DNA from 2 places in the Lysinibacillus sp. NPDC095746 genome. Region 1 is predicted to be linked to the other one. Evidence: a T-box and tRNA genes for the amino acid it is inferred to sense, from the RefSeq annotation. Region 1 holds a T-box; the other holds one or more tRNA genes.
The links. The T-box of region 1 lies ahead of ileS (isoleucine--tRNA ligase). A T-box ahead of a tRNA ligase gene usually reads a tRNA of that ligase, here a tRNA-Ile.
Positions count from the first base shown of each region.

Region 1 (25,724 bases):
CAATACTGAGAGGGAAAGAAAGCTATTTATTGCTCGTCACAACATTGATGCTTTCTATAATCGGCATTATTTTCGTCTATTCTGCAGGTACCTATTGGAGTGCCGTTCATTATAGTGGAAAAATGCCGTTTTATATGAAGCAAAGTCTATACTTTGCGGTAGCTATTGTAGTGTTTTTAATCACTATTCGATTAAATATTTTAAAAGAGCAGTCCTTTTGGAAAATGGCCTATATATTTTCGTTAATTTTACTAGTCCTTGTACTTATACCAGGAATTGGACTAGTTCGAAATGGTTCTCAAAGCTGGATTGGCGTAGGTCCTTTAACAATTCAGCCAGCAGAGCTAACGAAAATTACAGTCATTGTATATATGAGCCATATTTTAGCACAGCATAAAACAGGCACGTCGATTGTTAATTGGCGGCATGGATTGATTTTATTATTGCCTGTAGTACTTATTATGCTTCAGCCTGATTTTGGTTCAGTTTTTATTCTCGTTGTGTCTGTGTTTTTATTGCTTTTTGTGGCAGGGTATCCTTTAAAGCTTTATGCAATGTTTTTGATAGCTGGAATTGCTGGATTAGTAGGCTTGATTGTTACAGCACCATACCGACTAAAGCGGATTGAGGCATTTATTGATCCGTGGGTCGATCCTTTAGGTAGTGGATTTCAGGCTGTACAATCATTAATGGCTATAGGCCCTGCTGGAATTTTCGGGCATGGTTTTGGACAAAGTAGGCAAAAGTTTTTATATTTACCTGAACCACAAAATGACTTTATTTATGCAATCATTCTAGAAGAGGTTGGATTACTTGGTGGACTTGTTATTTTAGCACTTTTCGTACTGGTGATTTATGCAGGCTATAAATTTGCAGTGCAAGCTAAAACAAGAACAGCATATTACGCAATCATCGGACTTGTAACGATGCTTGCCGTACAAGCATTTCTAAACATAGCAGTAGTGATTGGCTTAGTTCCTGTAACAGGTGTTACATTGCCTTTTATCAGCTATGGGGGAACATCTTTAGTAACAATGTGGCTAATAATAGGTATTATTTATCAATTAGCGAAATAAATATAAAGGAGGAGTACTTTTTTGGAGAAAGTAATTGACATAGAAGATCGCATACCTACGCTAAAAAAGCGACGAAAAAAGCGTACAAATCGGAAATTTATAGTGCTAATATTACTTTTCTTTACTGTGTTAGCAGTACTCCTTTATTTTCAATCTCCTTACAGTAAAATCAACAAAATAACAGTCAACGGTGCTCGATTAGTAGAAGAACAATATTATATAAAGACAAGTACTCTTACAACGGGGAAGTCGATGTGGGGATTTAAAGTAGAAGACGTAGAGAAAATATTACTAAAGGATAAATGGGTGAAAGAAGCACATGTTAAGCGTAATTGGCTTCGAGGTGTGACCATAGATATTAAAGAATGGAAAAAGGTTGCGTACTTAGCCGGTGACGGTACTTATTATCCATTGCTTGAAAATGGTAAGCGCTTTGAACAAGTTGGGGATGATATCCCGATTGATGCACCTGTATTTATCGGCATAACTGGTGAAAAGACAATTAAGAAGCTCGTTAAGCAATTAGCACAATTAAACCCAGAAGTATTAGCATTAATTTCTCAAGTCAATACAAATAGTAATGAAACAAATCCTAATGCAATCAAGCTCTATATGAACGATGGCTATGAAGTTCGTGCCGTTATTCAAACTTTAGCAGAAAAACTAAATCATTACCCTTCGCTTGTGGCACAAATTCCAAATTTGGAGAAGGGGGTTATCGATTTAGAGGTCGGCTCGTATTATCGTCCTTTCAATACGGAGTACAACCAAAATATTGATTTAGATCAAGATGCGGCCAACCAGGAAGTGAAAAAAGATGAACAACAAGAAAAAGAATAGCAAAGAAAATTTCTTTTCAAGAAAACAATTTCAGTTGCTTATCGTTTGTGTAACTATGGGGTTTATCATTGGCTATTCCTACAACCAGGCAAAAGAGAATCGAGATACAGGTTCGACTAATAAGGAGCTTTTCGAGCAAGAGGATTCTTATCGTGAGGAGTTAATTGCACAACAAGAGCGCAATAAAGAATTATCAGAAGAGGCGAATGCTTTGCAAGAAAAAATTCGCAAGTATGAAAAATCGTTTGTCGCTAGCAAAAAGGATTATACAAAGCTTGTTGAAGAAGCAGAGGATTTACGCTTGTTGTTAGGTGATTTAAATTCAGAAGGAAAAGGGATACGTATTACCCTTCAAGATGGTGATTACAATCCAAAATCCGTTAATCCTAATGATTATATCGTGCATGAAAGTCATATTTTTAAATTGCTCAATGAACTTAAAATTTCTGGTGCGCAAGCAATTGCTATTAATGGTCAACGTGTTTTAGCGAATTCTTATATACGCTGTAATGGACCAGTCATCACTATTGATGGCAAGCAACACCCAGCTCCATTCGTCGTCGAAGCTGTAGGAGATTCAGCAACATTAATAGCTGCCTTAAACTTAACTGGTGGCGTTGTGGATCAATTATTAAATGACAATATAGTTGTATCATTAGAAGAAGATCAAAAGCTTGCAATGCCAAAAGCAAAAGTAGAAAGTTAAACGATTTCAAGTCAATATTTACAGATTAAATTTGGTTATAGCCTCTAGGTAGCTTATAGATATGCAAAGTTCAAGGTCTAAGGCGTAAATCTGTGAGGGGTTACGATACGTCTAGGAGGGGCTATTTTGAAAAAAAATATGTTTACCCGAATAACGATCGTGCTATTTATTATCGGTTTGATGATAGCGGTACAATACAATACCATAAAGCAACCAGCTGAGCGAGATACACGAGATATTTGGGCCATAAGAGAGGAATTAGCAGAAGAGAAGCAAAGGCATTCCGCGTTATTAGCAGAAATTCGCTCACTTAATGAAGTAGTGGGTCGCTATGAGCAATCTGAGAAAGCAAATTTACAGTCAGCATTAAATGAAACGCTGAATCGTTTAAAACTACAGGCCGGGCTAACGGAAGTCACAAGTCCAGGAGTTATACTTCGAGTTGAACCAGCACCCGAATTAGTTGAAATGGGGTATGAAATTAAAGAAATTACACCTGATTTACTAACCCAATTACTAAATGCTCTGTTTAAAAACAATGCAGCGAGTGTCTCGATAGATGGAAATCGCGTTGTTCAGACGACAGCCATTCGAGACATAAATGGAAAGACTACAGTGAACAGTGTACCACTGTCCTCACCACCCTTTGAAATTTATGTTGGGACAAGCTCTTTTAAAGAAGCTCAAAAAATGTACAACTCGTTACAAGCTTCTACATTTATCGATTCCTTTTATTTGGATAACTTTAATTTAATAATAGAGGAACCATCTGAGCATTTAACAATCCCAGCATTTGATCAGCCATTGACAAATGATTATTTAGCAGAGGTGGAAAAAGGAGAATAATATATGTGGCTACCATTTTTAGGTTTGATATTTGGACTTGCCCTTGGCTTGTTAACAAATATACAAATACCCTCTATATATGAAAATTATCTGTCAATAGCTGTTTTAGCAGCTTTAGATACATTATTTGGCGGTATTCGTGCTCAATTACAGCAAGTATATGACGATAAAGTATTTGTGTCAGGATTCTTTTTTAATATAGCTTTGGCAGCAGGATTAGCCTTTTTAGGTGTGTATTTAGGGATAGACTTGTATTTAGCTGCTATTTTCGCTTTTGGAGTACGTTTGTTCCAAAATATAGCAATAATTAGGCGTATTCTACTAACTCGTTTAGATGAGAAACGTCATAAAAAGAACAAAAATTCCATAGAATGAGAGAAAAATTGAGCAAAATGCTCGATTTGCTTAGACATTATGCTGAATTTACAATAGAATGAGAATAAGAGCATTTTTTCAAGGAGGTGCAGCTAATTGAATCAGCAAGATTTATATATTTCCCTTGATATAGGATCCTCCTCTATCAAGGTATTAATAGGTGAAATGAGCGACGGGCAATTACATGTAATTGGCGTCGGAAATGTAAAATCGAATGGAGTTCGAAAAGGTGCAATTGTTGATATTGATGCAACAGTTCAATCGATTCGAAAAGCAATAGATCAAGCTGAACGAATGACAGGGTATCAAATTAATGAAGTCGTTTTAGGTGTTCCTGCTAACCAGACGATGTTACAGCTAGTTAAAGGTGTTGTCGCTGTAAATAGTGAAAATAGAGAAATTACAGATGATGATTTAGATAGAGTGGTAGAATCTGCACAAGTCATGTCAATACCTCCTGAACGTGAATTAGTAAATATTATTCCAAGACAATTTATTGTGGATAATTTAGATGAAATCAAAGATCCGCGAGGTATGATTGGTATTCGTTTAGAAATGGATGCCACAATGATCACAACTTCCAAAACACTTTTACACAATGTTTTACGTTGTGTAGAACGTGCAGGTCTTAGTATTCGAGAAATCTATTTACAACCATTAGCAGCAGGTTACTTTGCATTAACAGAGGATGAAAAAAACCAAGGTACCGCTTTCATTGATTTAGGAGGCGGTTCAACGACTATCACAGTATTCGAAGAAGGCCTGTTAACTCATACGGGTGTCATTCCAGTTGGTGGCGATCATATTACGAAAGATATTTCAATCGTCTTAAAAACACCAACAGAACAGGCAGAACAAATTAAACATCAATTTGGACATGCCTTTTATGATGACGCATCAGACGATGAGCTCTTCGAAGTACCAGTTGTAGGGACAGATTCAACAGATCAGTACAGTCAGCGCTTTATATCAGAAATAATTGGCGCTCGTTTGGAAGAATTATTTGAGTTAGTCATCGACGAGTTAGCCCGTCTAGGTGTAAGAGATTTACCAGGCGGTGTTGTTTTGACAGGAGGCGTTGCAAAGCTTGAGGGAATTGCTCAACTGGCACGCCAGATACTGCAAACACGTGTTAGAATATATACACCTGACTATATTGGCGTTAGAGAGCCTTCATTTACGACGGCAGTTGGACTTATTCGTTACGCCTATTTAGAAGATGATTTTTATGGGAAAAGTACAAATACGCAGCCTATCGAATATGCAGTTGTAGGATCCCCTACAGCAACACCTAAGAAGCAAGAATATGCTGCACCTTCAGAATCAAAAGGAAGCGTAATCGGAAGAGCAAAAAAATTATTTGATAAATTTTTTGATTAACTTCTTTCAGCAAATCTCTTTTGTAGCGAAAGCAAAGCGTCAGCTACAGAAGTCTCCACCTCTATAGGTGGTGAGATAAATTCGGATTTAAGCTACTTTTCAGCAGATGTCCAAACACCTGCTGAAAGAAGGTAATGCCTCCGGCGGATGTCACGGAATCGGAAATGAGTTCTTAGTGGATGTTAGCCTAAAATCATCGCATCCATGCGATAAAGGCTAACTGACCTGCGTCATGCAGGCCTAAGCACAAAGCCGATTCCGGACGAATTATACCGAGGCATAATTGATCTTGAATGCGTAATGAATGATACAGAGTCGAGTTACCGTGGGAGGAAAAAGAAATGTTAGAATTTGATACAAGTGTTGATCAACTTGCAGTAATAAAAGTCATTGGTGTTGGTGGCGGCGGTAACAACGCTGTCAATCGAATGATAGAACATGGTGTACAAGGTGTTGACTTTATCGCAGTAAACACAGATGCACAAGCACTAAATTTATCGAAAGCAGAAATAAAGCTACAGATTGGAACAAAACTTACACGTGGATTAGGTGCAGGTGCAAATCCTGAAGTAGGGAAAAAAGCTGCTGAAGAGAGCCGTGAACAATTAGAAGAGGTTCTACGCGGTGCAGATATGGTATTCGTTACAGCTGGAATGGGCGGGGGAACTGGTACTGGTGCCGCGCCAGTAATCGCTCAAATTGCTCGCGATTTAGGAGCTCTTACAGTCGGTGTTGTAACGCGTCCATTTACGTTTGAAGGTCGCAAACGACAAACACAAGCTATCGGCGGTATTGGTGGCATGAAGGAGTCTGTTGATACTTTAATCGTTATTCCGAACGACAAGCTGTTACAAATTGTTGATAAATCTACGCCAATGCTAGAGGCATTCCGTGAAGCAGATAATGTTTTACGACAAGGTGTACAAGGCATTTCGGATTTAATTGCAACGCCAGGTCTTATTAACTTAGACTTTGCAGACGTAAAAACAATTATGTCTAACAAAGGTTCAGCGTTAATGGGTATTGGTATAGCTACAGGTGAAAACCGTGCTGCAGAAGCAGCTAAGAAAGCTATTTCAAGTCCTTTACTTGAATCATCAATTGATGGCGCTAAAGGTGTCCTCATGAATATTACTGGTGGCTCAAATCTAAGCCTATTTGAAGTACAAGAGGCTGCAGATATTGTAGCATCAGCATCAGACGAAGAAGTAAATATGATTTTCGGTTCTGTTATTAACGAAAATCTAAAGGATGAAATTATTGTTACAGTTATTGCGACTGGTTTCTCAGAGGAAGCATTACAGCAACAGCGTAATACTACACGACCAACGTTAAATACAAATAGACAAGCTGCACAACAACAGCAAGCGCCGATTCGTGAGCAACGTCAAGATGTGCATGTACAGCAAGAACAACCACGCCAAAATCAACAAAATTATGTACAGGATGACATGCTTGAAGTACCAGCATTTTTACGTAACCGTAAAAATCGCGGATAAATTAGCATCCAAACTTTAAAAAGTAAAGCTCGTATTTTACATTATGTGAAATACGAGCTTTTTTGTGTTGTTGAAAAACTATTATGTTATGAATGTTGTTGCTACTGTCGCTACGCTTTCGCACTGAAAATACTTGTTTTCTTTAAATTAGAGATTGACATCCCCAGAAGATATATTCTATGAAGTGGTTGATTGGAGTGGAGACTGGCGACTTCTTGGGGGGAAGCAATAGAGGAACGAAGGCTAAAGGTATCACATCCTGTGATAACGCCTTCTTGACCAAGTGCTGCTGTCGCTACGTTGCACTCACGCTTTCGCGCAAAAAACATCTGTTGGCCCGAGACCCTGCAGCGAGCAACGCGAGTTTAGGCGGCTCATCGAACGCCCCCAGGATGCTTTGCTCTGTGCGAAAGTGAAGCGTCGGCAACAAATGTTATTTCTGTGCGAAAGCGAAGCGTCAGCAACAAATGTTATTTCTGTGCGAAAGCGAAGCGTCAGCAACAAATGTTTTTCTGTGCTGTGCGAAAGCGAAGCGGCAGCAGCAAAGCGCCCAGTCGGAACGAAATCACCCCCTCGCCTTGCAGAAAAGCTTTAATATGCCAGCATAATTTCATTCATATTCCATTGATATTTTCAGTGACTAAAAAATTAATTATGTTCAAATGTGTAAGGAAAAGATGTATTTTGTCAAAACATTTTAATAAAATGATGCGATTGTTTGACAATATTTGTGGGAGTAACATGCTAACTTTGTATGTAGGAGGCGGCTGTTATGTATGGAGAATGGCTGGTGCTCATTAATACACTTTTTAATCTAGCGATACTCAAGTTTACGGCAAAAGTAACAGGGGTTTTTGTAAAGAACACGAGATTATTAATGAGTTCTATTTGTAGTAGTTTTGTAGCTGTAATTGGTGGACAAATGCTGTTAACGATGCTACTGAGCTTTATCTTACTGATCGGACTAGCTTTTCGCTTCAAGATTCGAAGCTTTCAAAAGCAAGGACCAATCGTTTTAACAGCAACAATTATTATTGGTGGATTATTAACTGCATTACAACCGTATTTAAAGAATCTTTCTGTTGTCCATTTTATAATGATTTGCCTACTACTAGCTGTTGGAAATCTTGTAGCTTTTTATAAGCAATGGGGATTTGTAAAGCTTGAGCGGTTAAGTGGTCAGTTTGTGTTTGATACGACGTTAAAAATTTTTGATGTAAAGATACCGCTTTCTGCATTTGTGGATACGGGAAATCAAGCGATTGAGCCACTATCGGGAAAACCTGTACACTTTGTCTCTTATGCAGCATTACGTCCACACTTACCTGCAGCATTTTGCAAGTCATTATTAGAATGGCAAGAAACTGATCCGTATAATGTATCCATGTTTTCAGAAGATTATCAGCGTTATATTCGATTTATTCATGTCAATACAGTACAACAGCAATCGGTTGTATTAGGTTTTCGCTTTGAAGAGTGGCATATAAAGGGGGAGGACTCACAAGTGAAAACGAATGAATATATCGTTTTAACAAAAAAGGCTAAAAATTTTCCACATAGCACAGCAGCAATTTTGCATTTTTCAGCGCTTTCAAATAACTCATAGAGGGGGAGAACTATTGCTTCTTAGGCTACTTGCTAGCTTGAAAAAATTTTGGAGTAAGTTTCGGAGTCGTGAAACGTACTATATAGGGGGAAATGATTCATTGCCAGTGCCATTAAGTCGAGAAGAAGAAGTTACAGTCATTGCATCCTTTATGAATGGTGATTTACGAGCTAGAGATACACTAATTGAACGTAATTTACGTCTTGTTGTTTATATTGCTAGACGTTTTGATAATACGGGAACGCCGATTGAGGATTTAATAAGTATTGGCTCAATCGGTTTAATAAAGGCGATAGAAACGTTCAATACAGATAAAAATATTAAGCTTGCCACATACGCATCTCGTTGTATTGAAAATGAGATTTTGATGCATTTACGTAAAACAAGTCGCATGAAGGGTGAAGTTTCACTAGATGAACCATTAAACTCCGATGCTGATGGAAACGAGTTGTTATTGTCTGATATTTTAGGTACTGAAGAGCATATTATTTTAGACAATGTAGAGAAGAAAATTGAGCGTCAACATATGTTTCATGCCATTAATTTACTAGGTGCGCGTGAACGATATATTATGGAATGTCGTTTTGGCCTCAATGGAAAAATTGAAATGACTCAAAAAGAAGTTGCTGATCATTTAGGTATTTCGCAATCCTATATTTCCCGATTAGAGAAGAAAATTATTCAAGATTTACGTGAAAATCTGAATCAGCCAATATCTTAGAGAGGGAAATTTAACCTACCTAAAATTGGTCTTGGCTTTTGTGCATATTCTCGTTTCTCTCGGACAAACTGATGTAACGGTTTAGTCAGAGAATAACATCCGGAGGAATCGAATATGCGAACTAAAGTAGATCTTTGCGGCTTAGATACATCGACTTTGCCAATTTTAAAGCACGAGGAAATGAAAGAACTATTCATTCGTTTACAAGCTGGAGAAAGTGAGATTAGGGAAGAGCTTGTAATGTGCAATTTAAGGTTAGTGCTCAGTATAGTCGGTAGATTTGCCTACAGGGGTGAACAGGCAGATGATTTATTTCAGGTAGGCTGTATTGGCCTCATGAAAGCTATTGATCATTTTGATTTGAAGCATAATGTACGTTTTTCAACATATGCTGTTCCAATGATCATTGGTGAAATTCGTCGCCATCTGCGTGATCATCATGCATTGCGCGTTTCTCGTTCTTTAAGAGATATTGCATATAAGGCAATGCAGGCAAAAGAACAATGGATAACCGATAATTTACGAGAGCCAACAATTGAAGAAATTGCTGAAATGATTGACATGAAAAAGGAAGATGTTTTATTTGCTCTAGATGCCATTCAAGATCCAGTTTCCTTACAGGAACCCATTTATTCAGACGGTGGAGACGCTGTTTATATGATGGACCAATTACGTGATGATGATGTATCGGAAGATCAATGGGTTGCCTACGTGTCAGTAAAGGAAAGTTTGCAAAAGTTAGATGATCGTCAACAAATGATTGTTGCAAAGCGTTTTTATTACGGTGAGACACAAACTGAAATTGCAAAAGAATTGGGGATTTCTCAAGCGCAAATTTCACGTCTAGAAAAAAATGCAATTGAAACAATGCAGAAAGATTATAAGTAAAAAACAATGCGCACCCGAATGCTCGGTGCGCATTTTAATTTATATCAATGGTATAAATTAAGTAGGGCTCCTCGGTAAAATGAGGGGGTGATTTCCGTTCTGACTGGGCGCTTTGTAGCTGACGCTTCGCTTTCGCACAGAGCAAAGCTTCCTGGGGGCGTCCGATGTGCCGCTTCGCTGCGCTGCAGGGTTTCATCTGTGACGCTGATCCCCAAGGAGTCGCCCAATCTCCACTCCAATCAACGAATTCACATAGCATAAATCCACTTCCATAAGCAATAATTTAAGTGATAAAAAAACGTTACTTTAGCAAAAGGGTTTTGTCTATGTGTCAGCGGCAAATGTTTTCTGTACGAAAGCGAAGTGTTAACGTAGCGGCAGCAATAATAGATATACAATCACGTCATTGTTATAAGTCTATTCTGTTCGGTTATAGCGTCCACTATTGAAATAAATAAAATTTATAAAAATTCTACGCTATGCTGATTGGAGTGGAAGGCTACTCGACTCTCGCCCACAGGAAAGCGAGTAGCCTGGAACGGAAATCACCTCTTCTTTTTGCCAAAGAGAGATTCCTTAATCATTTCATTTTCATTTAAACAACAATAAACACATAAATATAAAGAGAAAACATAGTTTGTTGAGATAAAACGATGTTGAGAGTAATTGATTTAGGGAGGGATAAAATGCGTTTCTCGATATTACAGCAAAAAGAAGTTATTGAAGCAGGCAATGGACGCTTTTTAGGATTTGTGGTAGATGCAGAGGTATCCAAAGAAACAGGCTATGTAACGGCTTTTATGATTGCAGAACCCCGTAAATATCTAGGGTTTTTTCGCGGAGAAGAATCTGTTAGGAAAGTGTATATGAAAGATGTACTTGTAGTGGGAAAAGATGTAATTTTAGTAAAAGCACTATCCTAAAGAGAAAAATATCTAGACAAAGTAAGCAATTTTAAAGCATAGACGGGGTAAAAGTACTTTCACATAGGCCAGGCTATTCATTGATAATTCAAGCATTGCTTGTTACAATAAAAGAAACTATTGTTGTAAAGTTGGGAAAAACAGTGACAAAAATCTTAGTAAATTTGAAGAAAATTAATGATCTTATACAAACAGCAAAAAAACGTGCAAATCGTGAAACAGAAAAAGTCCAAGTTATTGCAGTGACAAAAGAAGTTTCTGTAGAAAGAACACAAGAAGCAATTGATGCGGGGCTTATACATTTAGGTGAGAACCGTCCTGAAGGCTTAAATCGTAAAATTGAAACGATTCAAGCTGATGTACATTGGCATTATATCGGGTCTTTACAAACTCGCAAGGTCAGACAAGTTATTAACAGTATTGATTTTTTACATTCATTAGATCGTTTGAGTTTAGCACAGGAAATTGAAAAAAGAGCAGACAAACCTGTCAAATGTTTTGTACAAGTTAATGTATCTGGCGAGGAAGCAAAACATGGTTTATCGATTGAAGAAGTCCTGCCTTTTATTGAATCATTAAAGGATTTTACAAAAATTCAAATTGTTGGTTTAATGACAATGGCACCAAACACAGATGAGGATACAATTATTCGCTCTGTTTTTAAGCAATTAAAACAATGTCAACAGCAAATAGCCGAGCAAGGATTCGCGCACGCTCCTTGTACCGAGTTATCAATGGGCATGTCTAATGACTTTGAAATTGCGGTAGAAGAAGGGGCTACATTTGTTCGAGTTGGAACGGCTCTTGTTGGAAATGAAAGAAGGGAACAGGATGAGCATGAAAAATAAAATTAAAAATTTCTTTTATCTTGAGGAAGAACTAGAAGAAGAAATCACGCAAGCTCCTATTCAACAGCAACAACCCGTACAACAACAGCAACAGATTCAATCTGCGAAGCCTAAAAAAATGATGAAGGAGCGTAAAGCGCAAGTTCAGGAAATTTTTCCACAAAGTACAACACCTACAAACAACATAGTAAGTTTGCAGGCAGCAATGAATTCTAAAGGCGCAAAAGTTATCTTAGTTGAACCTAGAGTTTATGCCGAAGCACAGGATATTGCTGAACACTTGAAAAATAAGCGTGCAACGATCGTCAATTTACAACGTATTGAGCGAGAGCAAGGTGTACGAATTATTGATTTTTTAAGTGGCACAGTGTATGCACTTAGCGGTGATATCCAAAGAATCGGTAAAGACATTTTCCTATGCACACCTGATAATGTAGAAGTGTCTGGCGAAATTTCAAATTTTATTTTAGACGATAATTAATAGCGAGGATTGTAGTTTATATGGATTTATGGATAATTCTAAGTTATATATCATTAGCATTTAACGTGTATTCTTATATGTTAGTTGGATATGTTTTAATGTCATGGGTACCTGCTATACAAGATTCAGCAATTGGCCGTTTCCTTAAAATAGTATGCGAGCCTTACTTAAGTATTTTTAGGAAATTTATCCCTCCCATTGGGATGATTGACATTTCACCGATTGTGGCGATTTTTTTACTTAATTTTATTAAAAATGGGCTTTTTATTGTTATTCAAAAAATATTCTTTATGTTTTAATAAAAGAAATCCTCACGAACGGTGGGGATTTTTTATTTATGGGAAATACTAAATTTAAAAATATTTAGTGCTGATTTCCCTAGAACTCCACAGCAGAAGCAGCAAGACCCTGAGCGAAGCGGCTTGTTGTATGCCCTAGGAATGCAATAAGCCGGAACACATTTTGATTTTTTTATAAATCCTTAAAATACCAATGAAATGATACAAATAAAAGAGTGATAATAGAGGTGAAGTTATATGGAGCATTTAATACAGCATTTTAGGAAAGATGAACAGCCTTTCATTGAACAAGTTGTGGGCTGGCAGCATGAGGTAGAGGATCGATATGCTCCAAAGCTTACTGATTTTCTAGATCCCAGACAGCGCTTTATTGTAGCATCGATAATTGGGCAGTATGATACATTAAAAACAGCTAGTGCTGGGCTCTTTGATGAAGCAGAAAGACAACGCATGCTAATTTATCCTACTTATTATGAGCCTATGGAGGAAGATTTTCAGCTTACAGTATTTACGATTCAATATCCTGTGAAATTTGTCCAATTACGACATCCAGATGTCCTTGGAGCTTTGTTATCTTTAGGGTTGGATCGTGGCAAATTCGGTGATATTCGTGTCAATGACCATCTTGTACAATTTGTAGTAGCGATTGAGGTAGCTGAATATGTACGCTTACATTTAACAGGCATTGGCAAGGTAAAGGTACATGTAGAATCGATTAAAGAGACGGAGCCTTTGCTACAAAACGAGGATGAGTGGCTAGAAGAATCTCATACTGTTTCTTCTATGCGTTTAGATGTGATTATTTCAACGATTTTAAAAATTTCTCGCCAAAAGGCACAAGCATTAATTACAGGTAATAAGGTACGTGTCAATTGGACTGAACGAGATTCAGTTGCTTTTGAATTACAAGAAGGAGATATTTTATCTGTACGTGGAAACGGTCGAATAAAAATTATGATGACTGAAGGTCGTACAAAAAAAGATAAAATTCGTTTACAAATCGGTCGATTGACCCAAAAAAGCTAAAAATCAAGTGAATTCCATTAATTTTTACTGCTAAGTTGTTGGAACAATTGTATAATAGAAAGTACGAATGTACATGTAAAGGAGAGAAGGATCGTATGCCATTATCACCTATTGATATACATAATAAGGAGTTTACTAAATCTTTCAGAGGTTATGCTGAAGATGAAGTAAATGAATTTTTAGATCAAATTATCAAAGACTATGAAATTTTGTTACGTGAAAAAAAGGAAGTAGACAGACAACTAGAAATTTCCTTAGAACAAGCGAGACATTTTAACTCATTAGAGGAAACGTTACAAAAATCAATTGTTGTTGCACAAGAAGCAGCTGATGAAGTACGAAGAAATTCTCAAAAAGAGGCTAAACTCATTGTGAAGGAAGCAGAAAAAAATGCTGATCGTATTATCAATGAGGCTTTAACCAAGGCCAGAAAAGTGACAATTGAAATTGATGAGCTGAAAAAGCAATCAAAGGTATTCCGTAATCGTTTTAAAATGCTTGTAGAAGCACAGCTGGATTTATTAAATGCAGACGATTGGGACCATTTGCTACAATATGATATTGACCTTACTGAAATTCAAGCATCTGTTGAAGAAGCACAGGAAGCTGATCAAGTTTAATCCTATAGTAGGTAGCAATAAGTGAAACTTGACGTGATAGTATGATTTTCATATACTAATGTAATAGTAATTATTTAGAACACATATGCAAAATAGGCAGAGACGAAGACAGTATTTGTTAGGCGTAGTTAAGCGATTTGGGGATAGTGCGAGCCCGAACAAGCAATTAACAATGAACATCACTTCTGAGCTAAAATAACTGAATGCAGTAAGTTATTTCGTGATGCACGACGTTAACGTGCTTGAAGAGTGGTAGTACGATTTTGTGCTACAATTAGGGTGGTACCGCGAGTATAAGCTTCTCGTCCCTTTGAGGGATTGAGGGGCTTTTTTTATGTTCAAATGGCGGAAGGCTTCCATTGGCCCTATACTTTCGTTATTGAAAAGTATTGATTTTGCTAATAACTTTTCTCAAAACGACTGCCGTGAATATAAGTTATGCACACCCCTTAGAAAGTGAAATCAACCCTGCGTTATGGTGATGAGTCTAATAATTGTCGTTTATTGAACGCCTAAGTGCATATGTTCTTTGTTTGTAAACATAAAGGAGGAATTGAAAAATGGTTGAGTACAAAGATACTTTATTAATGCCAAAAACAGATTTCCCAATGCGTGGAAATTTACCGGCAAATGAACCGAAGATGCAAGAAAAATGGGATGAAATGGACATTAATAAATTACAGATGGAGCGTACTAAAGGTTACCCTGAGTATGTATTACATGATGGGCCTCCATATGCAAATGGTGATATCCATATTGGCCATGCATTAAACAAAGTGCTGAAAGATATGATTACACGTCATCGCTCGATGACTGGCTACCATGTAAACTATATTCCAGGCTGGGATACTCATGGTTTACCAATTGAGCAAGCACTTACGAACAAAGGTGTAAAGCGCAAAGAAATGTCTGTTGCTGAATTCCGTAAATTATGTGAAGAGTATGCTTACGAGCAAATCGACAACCAACGTACACAATTCCGCCGTTTAGGTGTTCGTGGTGATTGGGAAAATCCATATATTACATTAAAGCCTGAATTTGAAGCTCGTCAAATTGAAGTTTTCGGAAAAATGGCTGAAAAAGGCTATATTTATAAAGGGTTAAAACCAGTTTACTGGTCTCCATCATCTGAATCTGCACTTGCAGAAGCAGAGATCGAATATAAAGATATTAAATCGCCTTCGATTTATGTAAGCTTTGCGATTAAAGATGCTAAAGAGGTTGTCCCAGCAGATGCTAAAATTATCATTTGGACAACAACACCTTGGACAATTCCGGCAAACTTGGGGATTTCTGTAAACCCTGAATTTATCTATGTAGTTGTTGCAGTTGCCGATAAAAAATTCATCATTGCAAAAGAATTATTAGCAACAGTTGCAAACGAACTTGAGTGGGAATCGTATGAAGTTGTTCAAGAAGTTAAAGGTGAAGCATTAGATCGAATTGTTGCACAGCATCCATTCTACGACCGTGAATCTCTTGTGATGGTTGGAGAGCACGTAACTGCTGAAGCGGGTACTGGCTGTGTTCATACAGCACCAGGACACGGGGAAGATGACTATCATATTAGTAAGCAATATGGTCTACCAATTCTTAGCCCTGTTGATAATAGCGGCTGCTACACAGATGAAGCACCTGGTTTTGAAGGTGTATTCTACAATGATGCTAACAAATTAATTACAGAAAAATTAAAAGAAGTCGGTGCATTAGAAAAGCTTAGCTTCTTTACACACTCTTATCCACATGACTGGCGTACAAAAAAACCAGTTATTTATCGTGCAACACCACAATGGTTTGCGTCAGTTGATGCATTCCGTGATGAGTTACTAGACGCTGTAAAATCAACAACATTTACACCTGCTTGGGGTGAAACTCGTCTTTATAATATGATTCGTGACCGTGGAGACTGGGTAATTTCACGTCAACGTGCCTGGGGTGTGCCAATTCCAATTTTCTATGCTGAAAATGGCGAACCAATTATTACACCAGAAACAATTGCCCATATCTCTGCATTATTCCGTGAGCATGGGTCAAATATTTGGTTCCAAAAAACAGCTAAAGAATTATTACCGGAAGGCTTCACGCATGCAGGTAGCCCGAACGGTGAATTTACAAAAGAAAACGATATTATGGACGTTTGGTTTGACTCAGGTTCTTCTCACCAAGGTGTATTAGTAGAACGTGGTATGAAATATCCAGCTGATCTTTATTTAGAGGGCTCTGACCAACACCGTGGATGGTTTAACTCATCATTAATTACTTCTGTAGCTATTAATGGCTATGCACCATATAAGGGACTATTAACTCATGGTTTCGTGCTAGATGGTGAAGGTCGTAAGATGAGTAAATCGTTAGGGAATGTAATTATCCCGAAAAAAGTTATGGATCAATATGGAGCAGATATTCTTCGTTTATGGGTTGCTTCTGTAGATTATACAGCCGACGTTCGTATCTCAATGGATATGTTGAAGCAAGTATCTGAGGTTTATCGAAAAATCCGTAACACATTCCGTTTCTTACACGGAAATATAGCTGATTTCGATGCAACGAAAGATCGAGTAGCATATGAGGATCTTCGTGAAATGGATCAGTATGTTTATATGCGTCTACAGGATGTATTAAAAACTGTACGTGCTGCATATGATCGCTATGATTTCGCAGCTGTTTATCATGCAGTGAATAACTTTGTTGCAGTAGAACTATCTTCATTCTATTTAGATATTGCAAAAGATGTAGTGTACATCGAAGGCCATGACAACAAAGATCGCCGTGCGATGCAAACAGTTATTTATGATACATTAATGACATTAGTAAAAGTAATGTCACCTATTATTCCTCATACAAGTGACGAGATGTGGTCTTACTTACATGCTCAAGGTGTTGTAGAAGAGGTATCTGTACAATTAACAGACTTCCCAGAGGTAGATGAACATGCAAACTTCGAAAGTCTACGTGCAAAATGGGTGAAAATTATTGATGTTCGTGACGATATTTTAAAAGCATTAGAGGAAGCTCGTAATGCAAAAACAATTGGTAAATCACTTGAAGCAAAAGTGACAGTTTATGCGAAAGAAGATGTGGCAGCATTATTAAATGATGCAAGCATTGATTTTGCACAGCTTTCAATCGTTTCTGCTTTTGAAGTAGCGTCAATTGAAGCCGCACCTGCAGATGCATTAGCTCTAGAGCATGCATCGATTGTTGTAGAAAAAGCAACAGGTGAAAAATGTGAGCGTTGCTGGTCTATTTCTGAAACAGTCGGTTCAAACGAAGCACAACCAACAGTGTGTGCGCGTTGTGCAGAAGTTGTAGAAAAGTATTACGTTTAAAATAACAATAGTAATGCAAACTAAAATAAAAATTTCTAGGTAATGAATAACGCAAGTCTCCTTGGTAATAGGGGCTTGCGTTTTTTTGAAGGCCGAGAGCGACGGATGAAAATCAAAGGGACGGAAAGAACAGAAGAAGCGACGGATAGAGCAGCCAAAATCGTGGATAGAATGGTCAAAATCGTGGATAGAACCACCAAAGTCGTGGATAGAGTAGCCAAAGCGACGGATGAAAACCAGAGCAACGGAAAGAAGAGTCGAAACGATGGATAGAGAAGCCAAAGTCGTGGATAGAACCACCAAGATCGTGGATAGAGTAGCCAAAGCGACGAAAAGAAGAGCCGAGAGCGACGAAAAGAAGAGCCGAAACGATGGATAGAACAGCCAAAGTCGTGGATAGAACCACCAAAATCGTGGATAGAACCACCAAAGTCGTGGATAGAGTAGTCAAAGCGATAGACAGCACACCAAACATCAGCAGGGAGCGCCGAGTAGGAACGAAAATCCCTTCACACAATGGTATTGATCTATATTTTCATGCTATATTAGTTATTCTGAGATGGGCTGTTATGGTAGAATAGGTTAGATGTTGAGCGAACGGAGGAGTGTCTGTGTATAAATATTATGGATTGGCCGCATTTGTAGTTATTTTAGATCAGTGGACAAAATGGCTAATTGTGAAAAATATGGAGTTTGGTGAACGAATTTCAGTATGGGATCCGTGGTTTGGGATATTGTCTCATCGAAATAGAGGAGCGGCATGGGGAATGTTAGAAGGACAAATGTGGTTATTTAGCATTGTCACGATAGGCGTTATTTGTGCGATCCTGTACTTTTATCATAAAGAGGCTAAAGGTAAACCTATTTTTCAAGTAGGCTTAATGTTTTTATTAGGTGGGGCTGTAGGTAATTTTATTGACCGTATTTTTAGAGGTGAAGTGGTCGATTTTGTAAATGTCTTAATACCAGTAATTAATTATGATTTCCCAATTTTCAATATTGCAGATGCTGCTTTAACAATGGCGGTAGTGATATTAATGATAGGCTTAATCGTTGAAGATAAAAAAGGAAAGAAACAGGTGAAAGAATGATGCAAGTATCATATACAATGGAAGAACAACAACAGGGAGAGCGCATTGATAAGGCGCTTTCGGGTGTGCAATCAGAGTGGTCGCGTACACAAATCGGGAATTGGATTACTGAGGGTATTGTCAAAGTAAATGGAGAGACTGTTAAGGCGAAGTATAAGGTAAAAGTAGGGGATATTATAGAGATTGATGTACCCGAAGCAGAGCCATTAGATGTGATTGCTGAAAACTTAGACCTTGATATTGTTTATGAAGATGCAGATGTCCTTGTTGTGAATAAACCAAAAGGTATGGTTGTCCATCCAGCACCTGGACATATGACGGGTACGCTTGTAAACGGCTTAATGTATCATTGCAAGGATTTATCGGGCATTAATGGAGTTATGCGACCAGGAATTGTTCACCGTATCGATAAGGATACATCAGGATTATTAATGGTTGCTAAAAATGATGCAGCTCATGAATCGTTAGTGAATCAGCTAGTCAATAAAACAGTGACACGTAAATATACTGCGCTAGTTCACGGGCACATTGCACATGACAAAGGCACAATTGATGCACCGATTGGTCGCGATCAAAAAGATCGTCAAAAACAAGCAGTTGTCGATAAAGGGAAGCATGCGGTAACTCACTTCCAAGTTATCGAACGCTTTGGTGAATACACGCTTGTAGAATGTCGCTTAGAAACGGGACGAACTCATCAGATTCGTGTGCATATGAATTATATTGGATTCCCACTTGTTGGTGACCCAAAATATGGACCGAAAAAGACAATCGACTTTGGTGGACAAGTATTACACGCGGGTGTATTAGGCTTCGATCATCCTACATCAGGTGAATATTTGCAGTTTGAAGCACCAATTCCTGCTGATTATGAACAATTATTAAATGATTTAAGAAATAGGCATTGACGTATAGTAAAAGAAGGTCTATACTAACGAAAGTGAATGAACAACTTAACTAAATATTCACCTTTAAAGACAGTCCAGAGAGGCTGAGAAGGTACATGTGAATGTGTTGTAAAAAATTTGTGCTGCAAATTTTTCAACATACTATTTAAACACGTATATAACCCTCTCAGGCCATTCGCCTTGAGAGGTTTTTTTATGGACACATGGCCAACAATAAATAAAAGAGAGGAGGAAACTACATGGCACAAAATGAGCTATTAGATGGCCCATCTATGGCAAGAGCGTTAACGCGCATTGCACACGAAATTATTGAACGTAATAAAGGAATCGATGAATGTATTTTAGTTGGTATTAAAACACGAGGTGCCTTTCTTGCAAGACGTCTTGCAGAACGAATTGAAAAAATTGAAGGTAAACCGATCCGTACAGGGGAGTTAGACATTACCCTTTATCGAGATGATTTAACGACAAAGCATGATAATGAACAGGCACATGTTGAACAAGTAGATATTGATGATGTGGTCGTTAATCAAAAAATTATTTTAGTCGATGATGTACTTTACACAGGACGTACAGTACGAGCAGCACTTGATGCAGTAATGGATTTAGGGCGACCTTCACAAATTCAACTTGCGGTACTGATCGATAGAGGTCATAGAGAACTACCAATAAGAGCTGATTATGTTGGCAAAAATGTACCAACATCTGGCGCTGAGCGTATTATCGTAAATTTACAAGAGGTAGACGGAGAAGATTGCGTCATTATTTTTAAAGAAGACTAACTATAAAGTGAGGAAACCTTATGTCAAATGCAGTATTAGATATTAAAGATAAACCGACCCCAGTCCAACTAGTGACATTAAGTTTCCAGCACATGTTTGCCATGTTTGGGTCAACGATCTTAGTTCCTCAGTTGGTTGGTCTGAGTCCTGCGATTGCCCTTTTAACAAGTGGAATTGCTACACTGTTCTTCTTATTAATTACGAAATTTCAAGTGCCAGCCTATTTAGGTTCATCCTTTGCTTTTATCGCCCCAATTCTACTTGCCGCAGGGGGTTTAAATAAAGATGGTTCAAGTGTAAATCCAGGTCATGCGATGATTGGTGCGATGGCAGTCGGGATTACATATGGTATCGTATCCCTAATCATCTGGAAAAGCGGCTACAAATGGATTATGAAAATTTTACCGCCGATTGTAGTAGGACCTGTCATTATGGTAATTGGTCTTGGACTATCAGGGACAGCGGTAAATATGGCGATGAATGTAGATGATAAATATAGCTTTTTACACTTCTCAGCAGCGTTAGTAACATTATTTACAGCTATTATTTTCACGATTTTCTTTAGAGGTATTTTAAGCACAATGCCAATCTTAATTGGCTTAATCGTGGGATATATTTACTCAATGATGATCGGAATTGTAGATTATTCACCAATTGCCAAAGCAGAGTTCTTTGCAAAGCCTGATTTTTTAATCCCAGGAGTTCACTACAACTTTGAAATCACAACGAAGCTACTACTAACAATGGTGCCAATCGTTATCGTAACTATTTCAGAACATATTGGTCACCAATTAGTATTAGGGAAAGTGGTTAATCGAGATTATATTAAAGAGCCAGGCTTACACCGTTCACTTTTAGGTGATGGAGTTGGAACATTTATAAGTGCATTAATCGGTGGTCCACCGAAAACAACTTACGGTGAAAATATCGGTGTTCTTGCTATCACACGTGTTTACAGTGTGTATGTCATCGCAGGTGCGGCAGTCGTAGCTATTTTACTATCATTCTTCGGGAAAGCAATGGCAGTGATTGCAACGATTCCAACAGCTGTACTTGGTGGGGTTTCCATCTTGCTTTTCGGTATCATTGCAGCAAGTGGATTACGAATGTTAGTGGATAATCATATCGACTTTGGAAATAGTCGTAACTTGGTCATCGCCTCTGTAATTTTAGTCATTGGCATCGGTGGTGCGAAGTTCGTTATTTCGGAATCACTAAGTATCGAAGGTATGGCATTGGCAGCGATTATCGGGGTTGTTTTAAATGCTATCCTACCAGGTAAAAAAGAAGCGGAAATACCAGTACCGTACAATCAAAATAAAAATTCATAGAAGTACCTTTTAATGAATTGTCCAGAGAGGCAAAAAAAGGGAAGTTGTAGATAAGCTAGTAGTAGGAGTGTATCCTGCTGTAGTTTGTCACGCCTCCTTATGCCTCGTTGATGACATCAACGAGGCTTTTATTATCTCACCCCTGAAGGTGAGATGAATGAAGATCCTCCGGCGGCTGTCGCAGATTTTTGAAAGGAATGAATAAAGGATGTTCGCCTAAAGCCCTCGCTTCCTGCGAAAACGGCTAACTGATCTACATCGTGCAGGCTTGAGCACAATTCAAAATCCGGACGCAATTACGCCAAGGCGAAATTGATTTTATAAAACGTTAGTTATACATAACGTTCATGAAACACAACCAAGTGGAGGTACATGATGAAAAACTTATTATCGATGGAACATTTAACAATTGAAGAAATTAACCACATTCTAGATCGTGCGCAAGCTTTTGAGAATGGTGAAGCATCATCATTATCTCGCCCACACAATGTCGCAAATTTATTTTTTGAACCAAGTACACGTACGAAAACAAGCTTTGAAATGGCAGAGCGCAAAGTTGGTTGCATCGTTATCCCGTTTGATGGAAGCTTTTCGAGCGTCTCTAAAGGGGAGACATTGTACGATACGGTAAAGACGCTAGAAATGATTGGCATGGATGCAGTAGTCATTCGCGCAAAGGAAGATGCGTATTACAATGAACTACTTGAAGATATCAATGTATCGATCATTAATGGAGGTGACGGCACTGGTCAGCATCCGTCTCAATCATTATTAGATCTTTATACAATCAAAAAAGAGTTTGGTTCTTTTGAAGGGTTGAATGTGACAATTGCTGGAGATATATGCCATAGTCGTGTAGCGAAATCGAATGCATTAGCGTTACAGCGCTTAGGGGCAAATGTTCATTTCCTTTGTCCAGAAGAGTGGCAAGGCAGTTTTGAAGCACATCATTCTTGGGATGATTTAATCGAAATAAGCGATGTCATTATGTTACTTCGTGTACAGCATGAACGCCATAAGGTAAATAAAAGCTTCTCAAAAGAGAGCTATCATCAAGAGTACGGTTTAACAATTGAACGTGAGAAACAAATGAAAGAAAAGGCAATTATTATGCATCCAGCACCGGTCAATCGTGATGTAGAAATTGCGTCAGAGCTAGTAGAATGCGAGCGATCTAGAATTTTCGAGCAGGTTCGTAACGGTGTCTATACACGGATGGCTATTGTTGAAACAATATTAAAGGGGAGAGAGTAACATGACAAAGGTTCTTCAAAATGTACAAATGCTAAATGAACAAGGCGAGTTGCAAACAGTAAATATCGCTATGGCGGATGGCAAAATTACGGCAATAGGTCAAAACGTCAATGTAGTAGGCGCAGAAATAATCGAAGGAAATGGTTTAGTTGTTGCACCAGGCTTTGTCGATGTTCACACACATTTACGTGAACCGGGCTTTGAACATAAAGAAACAATTGCTACAGGGTCAGCATCAGCAGCAAAAGGCGGCTTCACAACAATTTGCGCGATGCCAAATACAAAACCAGTGCCAGATTCAGTAGAAAATATGCAGCTGATTAACGGTCTTATTAAAGAAAGTGCAGTTATTCGAGTACTTCCATATGGCTCCTTAACAAAAGATATCTCAGGTGAGGTTCGTACAAGTATTGAAGAATTAAAAGCACATGGGGCTGTCGCATTTTCAGACGATGGTGTTGGGATTCAGCTTGCATCCACAATGTATGAGCAAATGAAAGATGCCGCACAGCACGATATGGTAGTTGTCGCACACTGCGAAGATAACTCATTAATTTACGACGGAGTGATGCATGAAGGGAAGCGTAATCAAGAGCTTGGTTTACCAGGAATTCCATCGATTTGTGAATCTGTTCAAATTGCACGAGATGTTCTACTGGCAGAAGCAGCTGGAGCACGCTACCACGTATGTCACGTATCTACGAAGGAATCTGTACGTGCAGTACGTGACGCGAAGGCAGCGGGTATTCGTGTCACTGCAGAAGTTTGCCCACATCATTTATTACTTGAAGAAATGGATATCCCATCAGATGATGCGAACTGGAAAATGAATCCTCCATTACGTGGAGCAGATGATAAAGACTCACTTCACGCAGCTATGCTAGACGGCACAATCGATTGTATCGCTACAGACCATGCTCCACATACAGTAGAAGAAAAATGCTGTGGTATGGTTGGTGCTCCATTTGGCATTGTAGGCTTCGAAACAGCGTTCCCACTGCTTTACACACAGTTTGTAGAAACGGGAAAATGGTCGTTAAAACAGTTGATTGACTGGATGACTGTTAAGGCAGCTCAAATTTTTGATTTACCATATGGCACATTAGAAGTTGGTGCTGCGGCTGATATGATTTTAATTGATTTAAATAAAGAGCAAACAATTGATGCAGAGGGCTTTGTATCAAAAGGGCGCAATACACCATTCAATGGTTGGGTTGCAAAAGGGTGGCCGGTCCTAACAATTTTTGAAGGCAATATCGTATACCAGGAGGTAGAGTAATGAAAAAACGTTTACTTATTTTAGAAGATGGCACAGTATTTACAGGTACAGCATTCGGTAGTGAGCGAGCTTCGCAAGGTGAGGTTGTATTCACAACAGGGATGACAGGTTATCAGGAAACAATTTCAGATCCTTCATTCTACGGACAAATCGTAACGTTAACTTACCCTTTAATCGGGAATTACGGTATTAACCGTGATGATTTTGAATCAATCTCACCAGCTATTCGTGGATTTGTAGTCCGTGAATTAGCAAAAACACCTTCAAACTTCCGTTGTGATTTAACGGTAGATGAGTATTTAACTGCAAAGGATATTCCGGGGATTGAAGGAATCGATACACGAAAATTAACACGCATTATTCGCAGTAAAGGTTCAGTAAAAGCTATTTTAACAGCGGCTGATGAAGAAGTGAATGTGGATGAGGTCGTAGCAAAATTACAGGCAACACCAGCGATTACACATCATGTTCGTGAAGTATCACCGAAAGCAGCCTACCCATCACCAGGTCGTGGCAAACGAGTAGTATTAATTGATTACGGTATGAAGCACGGTATTCTTCGTGAGTTAAACAAACGTGATTGCGATGTGCTCGTTGTACCTTACAATACATCGGCAGAAGAAATTTTAGCATGGCATCCAGATGGCATTATGCTGTCAAACGGTCCAGGTAACCCTGAGGACGTAGTAGAAGGCATTGAAACTGTACGAGATTTAATCGGAAAAGTGCCAATGTTCGGTATTTGCTTAGGTCACCAAATCTTCTCGCTAGCATGTGGTGCACAAAGCTTTAAATTACCATTCGGTCACCGAGGCGGTAACCATCCGGTAAAAGATTTACGCACTGGTCGCACAGACTTGACATCTCAAAACCATGGTTATGCGATCGACATCGAGTCGTTAAAAGATACAGATTTAGAAATAACGCATATCGCATTAAATGATGGTACTTGTGAGGGTGTACGTCACAAGAAATATCCAATCTTCACGGTGCAATATCACCCAGAAGCATCACCAGGTCCAGAAGATTCAAATCACCTATTTGATGAATTTATCGAAATGATGGAAGTAGAAGCAGGGAAGGGGAAACAACATGCCTAAACGTACAGATATTGAAACTATTTTAGTAATTGGATCAGGTCCAATCGTGATCGGACAAGCAGCAGAATTTGACTACGCAGGAACACAAGCTTGTCTTTCTTTAAAAGAAGAAGGCTATCGTGTTATCTTAATAAACTCAAACCCTGCAACAATAATGACAGATACAGAAATTGCCGACAAAGTATATATTGAGCCAATTTCACTAGAGTTTGTATCACGTATTTTACGTAAAGAGCGTCCAGATGCAATCCTACCAACACTTGGTGGTCAAACAGGTTTAAACATGGCTATTGAATTGGATAAATCAGGAATTTTAGATGAGCTTGGTATTGAAATTCTTGGAACAAAATTAGAAGCAATCCATAAAGCGGAAGACCGCGATTTATTCCGTAATTTAATGTATGAGCTAGGTGCTCCGGTTCCTGAATCAGATATTATTCATAACTTAGACGAGGCGAAAAACTTTGTAGCGAAAATTGGCTACCCAGTAATCGTTCGTCCTGCCTTCACACTTGG
Region 1 covers NZ_JBIWGL010000012.1:6,230-31,953, reverse strand. The annotation lists gene ftsW (putative lipid II flippase FtsW) at 1-1,076, shown strand, start outside; gene ACIQ7N_RS10725 (cell division protein FtsQ/DivIB) at 1,098-1,916, shown strand; gene ACIQ7N_RS10720 (DUF881 domain-containing protein) at 1,894-2,622, shown strand; gene ACIQ7N_RS10715 (DUF881 domain-containing protein) at 2,749-3,468, shown strand; gene ACIQ7N_RS10710 (small basic family protein) at 3,472-3,843, shown strand; gene ftsA (cell division protein FtsA) at 3,940-5,223, shown strand; gene ftsZ (cell division protein FtsZ) at 5,565-6,722, shown strand; gene ACIQ7N_RS10695 (sigma-E processing peptidase SpoIIGA) at 7,495-8,328, shown strand; gene sigE (RNA polymerase sporulation sigma factor SigE) at 8,342-9,049, shown strand; gene sigG (RNA polymerase sporulation sigma factor SigG) at 9,164-9,937, shown strand; gene ACIQ7N_RS10680 (PRC-barrel domain-containing protein) at 10,624-10,860, shown strand; gene ACIQ7N_RS10675 (YggS family pyridoxal phosphate-dependent enzyme) at 11,004-11,708, shown strand; gene ACIQ7N_RS10670 (cell division protein SepF) at 11,692-12,189, shown strand; gene ACIQ7N_RS10665 (YggT family protein) at 12,210-12,488, shown strand; gene ACIQ7N_RS10660 (YlmH family RNA-binding protein) at 12,726-13,514, shown strand; gene ACIQ7N_RS10655 (DivIVA domain-containing protein) at 13,610-14,134, shown strand; T-box leader at 14,225-14,447, shown strand; gene ileS (isoleucine--tRNA ligase) at 14,695-17,463, shown strand; gene lspA (signal peptidase II) at 18,075-18,554, shown strand; gene ACIQ7N_RS10640 (RluA family pseudouridine synthase) at 18,551-19,462, shown strand; gene pyrR (bifunctional pyr operon transcriptional regulator/uracil phosphoribosyltransferase PyrR) at 19,702-20,244, shown strand; gene ACIQ7N_RS10630 (solute carrier family 23 protein) at 20,265-21,575, shown strand; gene ACIQ7N_RS10625 (aspartate carbamoyltransferase catalytic subunit) at 21,951-22,829, shown strand; gene ACIQ7N_RS10620 (dihydroorotase) at 22,831-24,108, shown strand; gene ACIQ7N_RS10615 (carbamoyl phosphate synthase small subunit) at 24,108-25,208, shown strand; gene carB (carbamoyl-phosphate synthase large subunit) at 25,201-25,724, shown strand, end outside.

Region 2 (3,992 bases), on a different contig from region 1:
ACCAAAATGGTCCCGTGGTGTAGCGGTTAACATGCCTGCCTGTCACGCAGGAGATCGCCGGTTCGATCCCGGTCGGGACCGCCATTTTTATGCCGGTGTAGCTCAGTTGGTAGAGCAACTGACTTGTAATCAGTAGGTCGTGGGTTCGACTCCTATCGCCGGCATCATCCCTTGGAGGGGTAGCGAAGAGGCTAAACGCGGCGGACTGTAAATCCGCTCCTTAGGGTTCGGCGGTTCGAATCCGTCCCCCTCCACCATTTTAGGGGCATAGTTCAACGGTAGAATAGAGGTCTCCAAAACCTTTGGTGTGGGTTCGATTCCTACTGCCCCTGCCAGGTTTCGAGGTACTCGTTATCAAAGACTACTATCATTACATATAGTGGCGATTGTGGCGAAGTGGTTAACGCACCGGATTGTGGTTCCGGCATTCGTGGGTTCGATTCCCATCAGTCGCCCCATTTAATAATTGGGGTATAGCCAAGCGGTAAGGCAACGGATTTTGATTCCGTCATGCCTAGGTTCGAATCCTAGTACCCCAGCCATTCATTTTTTAGTTTGAGCCATTAGCTCAGTTGGTAGAGCATCTGACTTTTAATCAGAGGGTCGAAGGTTCGAGTCCTTCATGGCTCATCATTTTTTATAAATGCGCCCGTAGCTCAATTGGATAGAGCGTCTGACTACGGATCAGAAGGTTATGGGTTCGACTCCTGTCGGGCGCGCCAAATAAGCCAATAATATCGGAATGTAGCTCAGCTTGGTAGAGCACTTGGTTTGGGACCAAGGGGTCGTAGGTTCGAATCCTGTCATTCCGACCATCTTTCCTGATTATGGGGCCTTAGCTCAGCTGGGAGAGCGCCTGCCTTGCACGCAGGAGGTCAGCGGTTCGATCCCGCTAGGCTCCACCATTTATATAATTTCCGGAGGTATACCCAAGTCTGGCTGAAGGGATCGGTCTTGAAAACCGACAGGCGGGTAACACCGCGCGGGGGTTCGAATCCCTCTACCTCCTCCATTTTTCCGGGTCAGTAGCTCAGTTGGTAGAGCATTAGATTGAAGCTCTAAGTGTCGGCGGTTCGATTCCGTCCTGACCCACCATCTGCGGGTGTAGTTTAATGGTAAAACCTCAGCCTTCCAAGCTGATGTCGTGAGTTCGATTCTCATCACCCGCTCCAAAAAATAATGGGCCTATAGCTCAGCTGGTTAGAGCGCACGCCTGATAAGCGTGAGGTCGATGGTTCGAGTCCATTTAGGCCCACCATTATTCCGAAGTAGCTCAGTTGGTAGTAGCACCTGACTGTTAATCAGGTTGTCGCAGGTTCGAGTCCTGCCTTCGGAGCCACGGCCCGTTGGTCAAGTGGTTAAGACACCGCCCTTTCACGGCGGTAACACGGGTTCGAATCCCGTACGGGTCATCAAGCATGTTGCACATTAGTGTGACATGCTTTTTTTATGCCAACTATACTGACAAACAAAGATCAACAATCGTTAAGGAAAGGCCCACGTAATAACGTCTATACCTAAATACTGCAAAGGGTATGTAAATGTGCCCTAATGCGTCTCGTGTATTACTTACTTAGGCGTAAAAAACGTTATAATAACAAATCCATCTCTCAATAGTTTTTCCTCTGTAATTCCCCTAATGACTACTAAAAATGAGCACCTTTATCCATAAATAATTATAGTTTTAGAAAGATTAAAGAGAAATGATATAAAATATTGAACAAAGTATTTCATATATAAAATATGTATGTTTTCTGGCAGATTTTTTCGTGGTGATAATACTTCCATTCCTCTAATATGAGGGTAGATGGAGGAATTCGATATGAATTTACATGAAGTACAGCGGTTTTTAGAACTTTATCAAGTAGAGCAAAATGAGTCTATAACATGGCTTGAAAATAAATTACAGCAAATTAAAACGGCAGGAGAATATATACCGACAACGGAAGAATTAATCTTTGGTGCTCGAGTTGCTTGGCGCAATAGTAATAAGTGCATTGGCCGACTGTTTTGGCAATCACTGCATGTTGTAGATGCCCGCGATATTTCAAATGAGGAGGATATCTTCAACGCATTGCTTAAACATATTCAATATGCAACAAATGGTGGAAAGATTCGTCCAACAATAACGGTTTTTGCACCGGGGCGCGTTCGTATATGGAATCATCAACTAATCCGTTATGCTGGCTATGAAACGGAATCTGGAATCATTGGTGATCTGCATTCTGTTGAGTTTACAAAAGTATGTGAGTCACTTGGCTGGCAGGGAAAGAGAACGGCATTTGATGTGCTTCCACTTGTTATACAGGTGGATGGAAGGGAGCCACAAGTGTTTACGATCCCTGACGAGTATGTACTAGAGGTACCAATTCGTCATCCAGAATCCTCTCAAGTAGCGAAGCTAGGATTAAAGTGGTATGCAGTGCCGATTATTTCGAGCATGCGCTTCCAAATGGCAGGTATTGATTTTGAGGCGGCCCCATTCAATGGTTGGTATATGGGTACCGAAATAGGGGCACGTAATTTAGCAGATCATGAGCGTTATAATATGCTGCCTGCTATAGCAGAAATTTTTAATCTTGATACAACGAAACAGGCTTCTTTATGGCGTGATCGTGCATTAGTTGAGCTGAATATAGCCGTTCTATATTCCTTTAAAGAAGGCGGTGTCAGCATAGTAGATCACCATACAGCTGCACAGCAATTTAAATTGTTTGAGGAAACAGAAGCAGCAGCGAATCGTGAAGTTACAGGCAATTGGACGTGGTTGATTCCACCTCTTTCACCAGCTACGACCCATATTTTTCATAAGCCTTATGTTAATGTTTACAATACACCGAACTATTTTTATCAGAAACCACCTTATTAGTAGAGAAAGGCAGCTCACTTTAACTTCCTTCGCTGTCCAAACATCGGCTGTAATAGAGGAACTCAGGCTTTTGTGCAAATACAAAGCACCTCATGATTATGCCTAGGCATAGATCATGAGGTGCCATTTTTAATTTACATATTCATTTTTAGAAGCCTTAAATGAACATATGAAGAGTATCAATACAACGACAACAAATAACCAACCAGCGGTATTCCAGCCACCGAATAAATCATGTAAATAACCAAATAAGATTGGACCGATTGCGGCTAATAAATATCCTAATGATTGTGCAAATCCTGATAAATCGGCTGCCTCAAAAGCTGTACGGGTACGTAATGTAAAGAACATCATCGCTAATGCAAATGAAGCACCTCCGGCTAATCCTAGTAGTACCATCCACAGTACAGCGAGGCTTGTCCATTCCATGACTACTCCGATAAAGCCAATTAAGTAAAATAGTGTAAACATTAAAACGAGAGGACGTTGAGATGTCATTTTACTAGCGATAATAGGCACAGCTAATGCCATTGGAACTTGTGAAAATTGCATAATGGAAAACATCCAGCCCGCACGATCTGCAGCTAATCCTTGTGATATATAAATTTCAGGAATCCAAGCGGCAGTTGTGTAGAATAATAATGACTGAAATCCCATAGCTCCCGCTACTGCCCAAGTAACAGGTGATTTCCATAATGGTGTACGTTCTTTCGTAGTCTTAACAGTCGGTTCAGGCTTATTAAATTGCAACTGTGGAATCCAAATTACAATGGTTAACACCACAAGAACAAGTGAGATTGCCAGTGCGCCTTGCCAACCAAGTGATGAATTGGCAACAGGATAGCTAATGCCAGCACCGAGTCCAGCCGTTAAATTCATCGACATTGTGAAAAATGCCATAAGTAAACCTACGTGATAGGGAAATTTCAATTTAAGTAATCCTGGAATTAGTACATTACCGAATGAAATGGCTATACCAATTAGCATCGTACCAAATACGAGTAAACTAGTTGTGCCAACGGAGCGTAGTACAATTCCTCCCCCTAAAAGAACAGTTGATAACAATAATGTTAATTCTAGTCCAACTTTACGTGCGACAACTGGTGCGAATGGTGAAATGATT
Region 2 covers NZ_JBIWGL010000048.1:23,197-27,188, reverse strand. The annotation lists tRNA gene ACIQ7N_RS22720 (tRNA-Asp) at 9-84, shown strand; tRNA gene ACIQ7N_RS22715 (tRNA-Thr) at 92-164, shown strand; tRNA gene ACIQ7N_RS22710 (tRNA-Tyr) at 174-257, shown strand; tRNA gene ACIQ7N_RS22705 (tRNA-Trp) at 262-335, shown strand; tRNA gene ACIQ7N_RS22700 (tRNA-His) at 383-458, shown strand; tRNA gene ACIQ7N_RS22695 (tRNA-Gln) at 468-542, shown strand; tRNA gene ACIQ7N_RS22690 (tRNA-Lys) at 558-630, shown strand; tRNA gene ACIQ7N_RS22685 (tRNA-Arg) at 646-722, shown strand; tRNA gene ACIQ7N_RS22680 (tRNA-Pro) at 739-815, shown strand; tRNA gene ACIQ7N_RS22675 (tRNA-Ala) at 830-905, shown strand; tRNA gene ACIQ7N_RS22670 (tRNA-Ser) at 920-1,012, shown strand; tRNA gene ACIQ7N_RS22665 (tRNA-Phe) at 1,020-1,095, shown strand; tRNA gene ACIQ7N_RS22660 (tRNA-Gly) at 1,099-1,172, shown strand; tRNA gene ACIQ7N_RS22655 (tRNA-Ile) at 1,182-1,258, shown strand; tRNA gene ACIQ7N_RS22650 (tRNA-Asn) at 1,263-1,339, shown strand; tRNA gene ACIQ7N_RS22645 (tRNA-Glu) at 1,341-1,412, shown strand; gene ACIQ7N_RS22640 (nitric oxide synthase oxygenase) at 1,823-2,869, shown strand; gene ACIQ7N_RS22635 (CynX/NimT family MFS transporter) at 2,999-3,992, opposite strand, start outside.
Region 2: it has a tRNA-Ile gene. The T-box ahead of ileS (isoleucine--tRNA ligase) is inferred to sense a tRNA for this amino acid. The anticodon was not compared.